2 regions of the Pseudoalteromonas sp. NEC-BIFX-2020_002 genome follow, and region 1 is predicted to be linked to the other one. Evidence: predicted binding sites of a transcription regulator. Region 1 holds the regulator's gene; the other holds the start of a gene.
The links. Region 1 encodes MetJ, which represses methionine synthesis genes. Its sites were predicted from a motif close to TAGACGTCTAGACGTCTA; they were not measured.
Positions count from the first base shown of each region.

Region 2: a site for MetJ is predicted at 2,581-2,598, ahead of metK (methionine adenosyltransferase). Genes of this name have one in related genera too.

Region 1 covers NZ_JABEPJ010000009.1:96,974-101,420, reverse strand. Annotated here, with positions in the region: gene HJP15_RS11790 (malic enzyme-like NAD(P)-binding protein) at 251-1,492, shown strand; gene metJ (met regulon transcriptional regulator MetJ) at 1,593-1,913, opposite strand; gene metB (cystathionine gamma-synthase) at 2,111-3,373, shown strand; gene metL (bifunctional aspartate kinase/homoserine dehydrogenase II) at 3,380-4,447, shown strand, end outside.
Region 2 covers NZ_JABEPJ010000002.1:366,321-370,767, forward strand. Annotated here, with positions in the region: gene tkt (transketolase) at 430-2,421, opposite strand; gene metK (methionine adenosyltransferase) at 2,700-3,851, shown strand; gene HJP15_RS03900 (START domain-containing protein) at 3,987-4,447, opposite strand, start outside.

The sequences.
Region 1 (4,447 bases):
TAATAAAGTACTATTTAGATGATTTTAGAACAGGTTTTTTGATGCTTTCTTGGCGTGTTATTGTTGGATTTTGAGGTTTTTTTACAAAACTGGTCGATAAAACGCATAAAATTAACAGATCTAGCTTATAACAGGATAGACCTGATATTGCTTGAATTTAATTGTAATATAGGTATCGTTCCAAGATACAGACTATAGAATAGAACTGCTTACTCTCACTTTTAACTTACTTGCAGGATAAAATCGCGTTATGTCAGACTTTCGTGAACAAGCTTTACATTACCATTCGCACCCCGTTCCAGGAAAAATCAGTGTTGAGCTTACTAAGCCAGCCGAAACCGTACAAGATCTCGCTCTAGCTTATAGCCCTGGTGTGGCTGAGCCTGTGCGTGAAATTGCCGCAGATCCAGCTAATGCTTATAAATATACTGGCAAAGGTAATATGGTTGCAGTAATTACCAATGGTACTGCTATTTTAGGCCTAGGTAATTTAGGACCTCTTGCTTCAAAACCAGTTATGGAAGGCAAAGCTTTGTTGTTTAAACGCTTTGCTGGCCTTGACTCAATTGATATTGAAGTAAAACACACAACCACAGAAGATTTCATCAATACCGTTGCAAATATTGCTGATACTTTTGGTGGTATCAACCTAGAAGATATTAAAGCCCCAGAGTGTTTTGAAATTGAAAAAGCATTGATTGAGCGCTGTAGTATTCCAGTGTTTCATGATGATCAACACGGTACAGCTATTGTAACTGCTGCGGGTATGATTAACGCACTTGAAGTGCAGGGTAAAAGCATTGAAGATGCGATTATCGTTTGTTTGGGTGCCGGTGCGGCCGCTGTTGCATGTATGGAGTTATTAATTAAGTGTGGCGCATTGCGTGAGCACATTTATATGCTTGATCGTAAAGGTGTTATTCATACGCGTCGTGATGACTTAAATGAATATAAACAGTTGTTTGCTAACAATACAGATAAGCGCACTTTGCAAGATGTTATTGCTGATGCTGATGTATTTGTTGGTGTATCAGGACCGAACCTGCTTGCACCGGAAGATCTTAAGCTGATGGCTGATAGGCCAGTTGTTTTTGCATGTTCAAACCCAGATCCAGAAATTGCACCTGCGCTTGCTCATGGTGCGCGCGATGATTTGATTATGGCAACGGGTCGTTCTGATTATCCAAATCAAGTAAATAACGTGTTGTGTTTCCCGTTTATTTTTCGTGGTGCATTAGACGTACGTGCGAGCAAAATAAATGATGAAATGAAAATTGCCGCAGTTGAGGCAATTCGCAGTATTACTAAAGAGCCAGTGCCTGCTGAAGTATTAAAAGCAGCAGGTGTTGATAAACTTGAATTTGGACCACAGTATATTATCCCTAAACCAATGGACCCGCGTTTATTACCGCGCATTGCAAAAGCAGTGGCGCAAGCGGCTATTGATTCAGGTGTTGCACAAATTGATATGCCTGAAAACTATATGGCGTAATAGGCACTATTTGGCAATAAAAAACCTCAATTCACTGAATTGAGGTTTTTTGTATCCAAATCATTGCCTGAAACAGGTGCACGTTATTTACAGGTGAAGATCAGTCTTCATTCAGGATAGGCACTTCTAAACCCATCTCTTGCATAATCTTTTTAACTTCTTCTGGTACTTTTTCTGGATTATCTTTACGTAAGTCTTCATCGTTTGGCAATGGTTGGCCAGTAAATGCGTGTAAAAATGCTTCGCAAAGTAATTCACTATTTGTTGCATGTCTAAGGTTATTAATTTGACGGCGAGTACGCTCATCAGTTAAAACCTTTAATACATTTAACGGGATCGAAACGGTGATCTTCTTAACTTGTTCTGATTTTTTCCCGTGTTCTGCATATGGGTGAATATATTCACCATTCCATTTAGCCATAAGATGTATCGTTGCCTCAGGTTGTTAATTGTTTGCGCGACCATTTTGTAGCGCAAAGATGCGGAAATTCTATCGTTTTAAAAAAGATAGTCAAATACTAGTTATTTAGCCATCTAGGGGTATAAATGTTTTGACTTCTTAAATTTGATCATCTAACCTTTTAGACGTCTAAACATCCAGTTAATATAGGTGACGGTATGAGCAAAAAAAATAAAGCGACAATCGCAGTACGTAATGGCATTGATGCTGATAAACATCACGGTGCTGTTGTGCCTCCTATCCACCTATCGACCACCTATTCATTTGCCGATTTTGATACTAAGCGCGAATATGATTATGGCCGTAGCGGTAATCCTAATCGTGATTTACTTGGCGAAACACTCGCAAAGCTTGAAGGCGGTGCCAAAGGCATTATAACTGCTACCGGCATGGCGGCAGTACATTTAGCAACACAATTACTAAATAGTGATGATACGTTAGTCATTCCACATGATTGTTATGGCGGCAGCTACCGTTTGTTTACTTCGCTTGAAAAGCGCGGCTTATTAAAATTAGTGGTTCTAGATTTAACAAACGCTGAAAACCATCAAAAAATACTTGAGATTAAACCTAAGCTAATTTGGATTGAAACACCAAGCAACCCAATTTTACGTTTAACTGATATTAAAGCGATTACGACAATTGCAAAGCAGTGCGGCGCTTTAGTTGGCGCAGATAACACGTTTTTATCACCGGCCTTACAAAACCCAATTGAATTTGGTGTTGATATTGTTGTGCATTCAACCACTAAATATATTAATGGCCACTCCGATGTTGTTGGCGGCGCTGTCATTGCAGCAACACAAGAGCTGGGTGACGAGCTTGCTTGGTGGGCAAATAATATTGGTATTACAGGTGCACCATTTGATAGTTATTTAACATTACGTGGCCTGCGGACTTTAAATGTACGTTTACGTCAGCACCAAGAAAATGCCTTTATCATTGCGCAATATTTAGAAAGTTCACCCTATGTGAGCCAAGTATATTACCCTGGTTTAGAATCTCATCCACAACATCAGTTAGCAAAACAACAACAACGTGGTTTTGGTGGCATGGTAAGTTTTGATATAGCTGGTGATGTAAATGATGCAGCAGCATTTTTAACGAGCCTAGAAGAATTCAGTTTAGCGGAATCGTTAGGCGGTGTAGAAAGCCTAATATGTCACCCTGCAACGATGACTCATGCTGGTATGGATGCAACAGCTCGCTTAGAGGCGGGTGTGGGTGATACGTTGATCAGAATTTCGGTGGGTATTGAAGATGTAAAAGACTTAGTTTCTGATTTAGAACGTGTGTTTAACAAAGTTAAGCCAGGCCAAGGTAATTGTAGTTCGACGACTACTAAGAGTAACTCGACGCAGCAAAGTACAGAGCAAACAAATTCATTCAAATTAACGCCTGCACATACGGCTTTGTGGTAATAGAAAATGGTAAATATAGTTCATAAATTTGGCGGTTCAAGCTTAAGCTCCGCGGAGCGTTATCAAGCCGTAGCAAATATTATTTTAGCACACACCGAAGCAGGTGACTGTGTCGTTGTGTCGGCAGCAGGTAAAACAACCAATACGTTGGTTAAGTTATGGCAAAGTTATCAGCAAGGTGATCAACAAGCCGTAAGTGATATTTTATTACAGCTTGATAATCATCAGCGTACTTTGATTGAGCAGCTATTAAGCCCAACAGCGCAATACGACGCAATTGATGTGTTAAAGCAAGAGTTAGCCTTAATAGCACAGCAAGCTCAACAGCAAAGCTTACAGGAAGCTTCATTGCTTGCTCACGGTGAAGTATGGTCAGCCCGTTTATTGGCTGCTTATTTACAGCAACTAGGACTTGAGGCGAAAGATATTGATGCGCGCCAGTTATTTACACTTAATGACGGGCAGTTGCTGCACCAAAAAAATCAACAAGCATGTGCAGACTTGGTTTCGGCTAACTGTATTAATGTTGTAACCGGTTTTATTGCGTCAGATTGTCAGGGCAATACGATTACTCTCGGGCGCAATGGCAGTGATTACAGTGCCACTTTATTAGGGAGTTACTGTCATGCTAATCAGGTGTCAATTTGGACCGACACGCAAGGTGTATTTAGTACTGATCCGCGTAAAGTTAAAAAAGCGCTTAAGTATTCTAAGGTCTGTCGTGGTCAAGCTAATTTACTTGCGCGTTTAGGTAACCCTGTTTTACATGCTAAGACGTTATCACCTTTGAAAAATACCGACATAAAACTAGTGGTACGCAGTAGTTATGATACGGATGCCAGTGCCACAGAAATTGTTAAAGAAGGTTACAGTAAAGCTAAACGGTTTATTACGACGTTGGAGAATATTGATTTACTGCGCATTGATCAGCTTCGTGCTGGTGAAGTGGGAGAGTTAAGTCAGATAATTCAACATAGCCTGCATCATTTTATTCAAAATGGCGATACATACCTATTAGTACCAGCAGAAGCGACGCATCAAGTCGTCAGCCACCTGCAAGGGCGAGCTAATATT
Region 2 (4,447 bases), on a different contig from region 1:
TGAGCCTAACATTTTTATAGTACGATCACCGCGCATATTCCTGCTGGCTTAACGCTCATTTTTCTAATTTATATACTTTTAACAAATTACCTAAGGTATTACTATCAAAAAGCTTTTGTTCTGCTTAGGTCAAGATCCTGAGTTTCGCTCCGCTCTACCAGACCAACGCGCTAAAGCACGACCTACAAAAACAGCGTGCAAAACAAGTTTCACGCTAACAAGAATTAAAAAATAAACGAGAATATAGTGTAAAGAATAACTGGGGGCTGAAGCGTCAATATAATCGGGGCTAAAGCACCCTCCTACGGCTTTTCATTGGCACTGTGCCTCGGATTATGTTTATCTGACGGCTGACGGCTGAAAGCTCCATACAAAAAAAGCCCGCACGGCGTAAACACAGTGCGGGCTTTTAAATTTTAGCCGTAAAAATTAAAACAATTCGTTTGCTTTGCTTACGATGTTTTCTACCGTGAAGCCAAAGTGCTCAAATAGCTCGTTAGCTGGGGCTGACTCACCAAAGGTGGTCATGCCTACTACTGCGCCATTTAGCCCTACGTACTTGTACCAGTAATCAGCAATACCCGCCTCTACTGCTACGCGGCGTGAAACTGCAGCCGGTAATACGCTTTCTTTATAAGCGGCGTCTTGTGCATCAAACACGTCAGTCGATGGCATTGATACAACGCGTACTTTTTTACCTTGCTTACGTAATTCAGCCGCTGAGTCTTGTGCTAATTGCACTTCAGAACCAGTCGCGATAAAGATAAGCTCAGGCTCGCCATCACAGCTAAGTACATAACCGCCTTTTTTCACGTCACTTAATTGCTGCGCTGAGCGTGTTTGCTGAGCTAAGCCTTGACGAGTAAAAATAAGTGAGGTTGGACCGTCTTTACGTTCAATCGCTTGTTGCCATGCAATTGCAGATTCAACTTGGTCACATGGGCGCCAGTTAACTAGGTTAGGCGTTAAGCGCATACTCGCAATTTGCTCAACTGGTTGGTGGGTTGGACCATCTTCACCTAAACCGATTGAATCGTGCGTGTATACAAATATGCTTGGCACTTTCATCAGCGCGGCCATACGTACTGCGTTACGTGCGTATTCCATAAACATTAAGAAAGTAGCACCGTAAGGAATAAAACCTTTATGTAGTGCAATACCATTCATAATGGCTGACATACCAAACTCGCGTACACCGTAGTAGATGTAGTTACCGCTGGCATCATTTGCTTCAAGGCCTTTAGAGCCTTTCCAAATTGTTAGGTTAGAGCCTGCTAAATCGGCAGATCCGCCCATAAATTCAGGCAGTAACGGGCCAAATGCGTTTAATGCATCTTGCGACGCTTTACGTGATGCAGGATTTGCTGGGTTTGCATCAAGCTGCTCAATGTAGGCTTGTGACTTTTCAGCCCAATCAGCTGGCAGCTCACTACGAGTACGACGTTTAAACTCAGCAGCAAGTTCTGGGTGTGCGCTTGCATACGCTGCAAATTTTTCATCCCAGCTTGCTTCTAGTTGCTTGCCTTTTTCTTTGCCATCCCACTCGCTGTAAATATCAGCTGGGATTTCAAATGCTTCACCAGTCCAACCAAGGAACTCGCGCGCGGCTTTGATCTCGTCTTCACCTAGTGGTGCACCGTGACAATCATGGCTACCTGATTTATTAGGTGAACCGTAGCCAATCACTGTTTTACAACAAATCAGTGTTGGTTTATCAGTGATGCTACGCGCTTCTTCGATTGCTGCGCGAATAGCATCTGAGTCATGGCCATCAACGCCGCTCACTACATGCCAGCCGTAGGCTTTAAAGCGTGCTGGGGTGTCGTCGCTAAACCAACCTTCAACTTCGCCATCAATTGAAATACCGTTGTCATCCCAAAATGCTACTAACTTACCAAGGCCTAATGTACCAGCAAGTGAACATGCTTCATGAGAAATACCTTCCATTAAGCAGCCATCGCCTAGGAATGTATAGGTATGGTGATCAACAATATCGTGACCTTCGCGGTTAAATTGGGCAGCGAGTGCTTTTTCTGCAATCGCCATACCTACCGCGTTTGTGATCCCTTGACCAAGTGGGCCCGTAGTGGTTTCGATACCTGGCGCATAACCGTATTCTGGATGCCCTGGTGTTTTAGAATGCATTTGACGGAAGTTTTTAATTTCGTCAATTGGTAAATCATAACCACTTAAATGCAATAGAGAATAAATAAGCATTGAACCGTGGCCATTGGAAAGTATAAATCGATCTCTGTCTACCCACTCTGGATTTGTTGGATTGTGGTTTAGATAATCGCGCCATAGTACTTCTGCGATATCAGCCATGCCCATAGGGGCTCCAGGGTGACCAGATTTGGCCTGTTGTACTGCGTCCATTGATAAGACGCGAATAGCATTTGCAAGTTCTTTGCGAGACGGCATGAATTCTCCTACCTTTACTGTATTTGCGCTGATTTGTGTGTATGTAACTTTGAACGCCCATTCTTACTTATTCTGGGTGCTGTGTGCAATTAAAAATCCCTATAAATTATAGGTACAAAGGAGTTTTATTCAGAACTAAAAGTTATTAGTAATTTTTTTTAGACGTCTAGGCGTAAAAATACTATGCAACTATCGTTGTTTTAGATAAAATACGCCCCTTAATTTTTTAGCGCTCTTACCGACGTTTGTGAAGCGCAATATTTGTGAGCACAAAGACAATGGCAAAACATTTATTTACTTCTGAATCAGTTTCTGAAGGTCATCCGGATAAAATTGCGGATCAAATCTCTGACGCGGTACTTGATGCCATCTTAGAGCAAGATTCTCATGCACGTGTTGCGTGTGAAACTTACGTAAAGACTGGTATGGTTATGGTTGGTGGTGAAATCACTACTAGCGCATGGGTTGATATTGAAGAAATCACCCGTAAAACTGTACGTGAAATTGGCTACACTCATTCTGATATGGGTTTTGACGCTGATTCGTGTGCAATTTTAAACACTATCGGTAAGCAATCTCCTGATATCAACCAAGGTGTTGACCGTACAAGCCCTGAAGAACAAGGCGCTGGCGACCAAGGCCTAATGTTTGGTTACGCATGTAACGAAACAGAAGTACTTATGCCTGCACCAATCACTTACTCACACCGTTTAGTACAGCGCCAAGCGCAAGTACGTAAAAGCGGCGAGCTTAACTGGTTACGTCCAGATGCAAAATCTCAAGTTACCTTTGCATACGAAAATGGCAAACCTGTAGGCATTGATGCCGTTGTTCTTTCTACTCAGCACAGTGAAGATATTTCACAAAAAGATTTAGTAGAAGCGGTGATGGAAACTATCATCAAGCCAGTACTACCTGCTGAACTAATTACAAGTGCGACTAAGTTCTTTATCAACCCTACTGGCCGTTTTGTTATCGGTGGACCAATGGGCGACTGTGGTCTTACGGGCCGTAAAATCATCGTTGATACTTACGGCGGCATGGCTCGTCACGGCGGCGGTGCATTCTCTGGTAAAGATCCATCAAAAGTTGACCGTAGCGCGGCATACGCTGCACGCTACGTTGCTAAAAACATTGTTGCTGCTGGTCTTGCTGACAAGTGTGAGCTACAAGTGTCTTACGCAATTGGTGTTGCAGAGCCTACGTCTATCAGTGTTGAAACGTTTGGTACAAGTAAGCTTGAAGAGTCACGTTTAATCGAACTTATTCGTGAACATTTTGACCTACGCCCTTACGGCTTAATTCAAATGCTTGATCTTGAGCGCCCTATTTATCTACCAACAGCGGCTTACGGCCACTTTGGTCGTGATGAATTCCCATGGGAACGCACAGATAAAGCAGACGCACTTCGCGCAGCAGCTGGCCTATAATTTCAGCCTCTGTATGAATAAAAAAAGCGCCTTCTGGCGCTTTTTTTATACTCGTAAACTCTATCCATTTGTACTTAATGACTTTTACTATAATTTCATGGTAATAAAGTTAATCTGATAAATAATTTAAATTTTTTATGCTGCTTTGGCGGTGCACTCACCGATTTTGCTAACGGTGTTATTGGTCTGAAAATCTTTGCTTAATAACTTTTTCTCTAACGTGAGCATAGTTAAAAGAGCACTTTTAAGGCCAACCTTATTACTTATCCAATGCGGTATAGCGCCACCGGGATCTGCATATATTTCATGAACAATCGTTAATTGTGGCAACCCTTGGACTATTTTTTCGCTTAAAAGCCAACTACCTTCTATTTCAGTAATGCGGATCATATTAGGCTGTTCATCAAAGTAATCCGGATATGCCGAAATTTTCAGCTCAGTGTCCGTATTGTTTAATCGCTTATAACAAGAATAACTCACCATATCGCGATCTGAGACAGGCCATGGTGAGTCTAATTGAGTGTACACGACAGTTTCTGAGGGGCTTAATCTTGCTAAAATTTTGACACTCTTAACATTTTCAATCCATTGCGGCG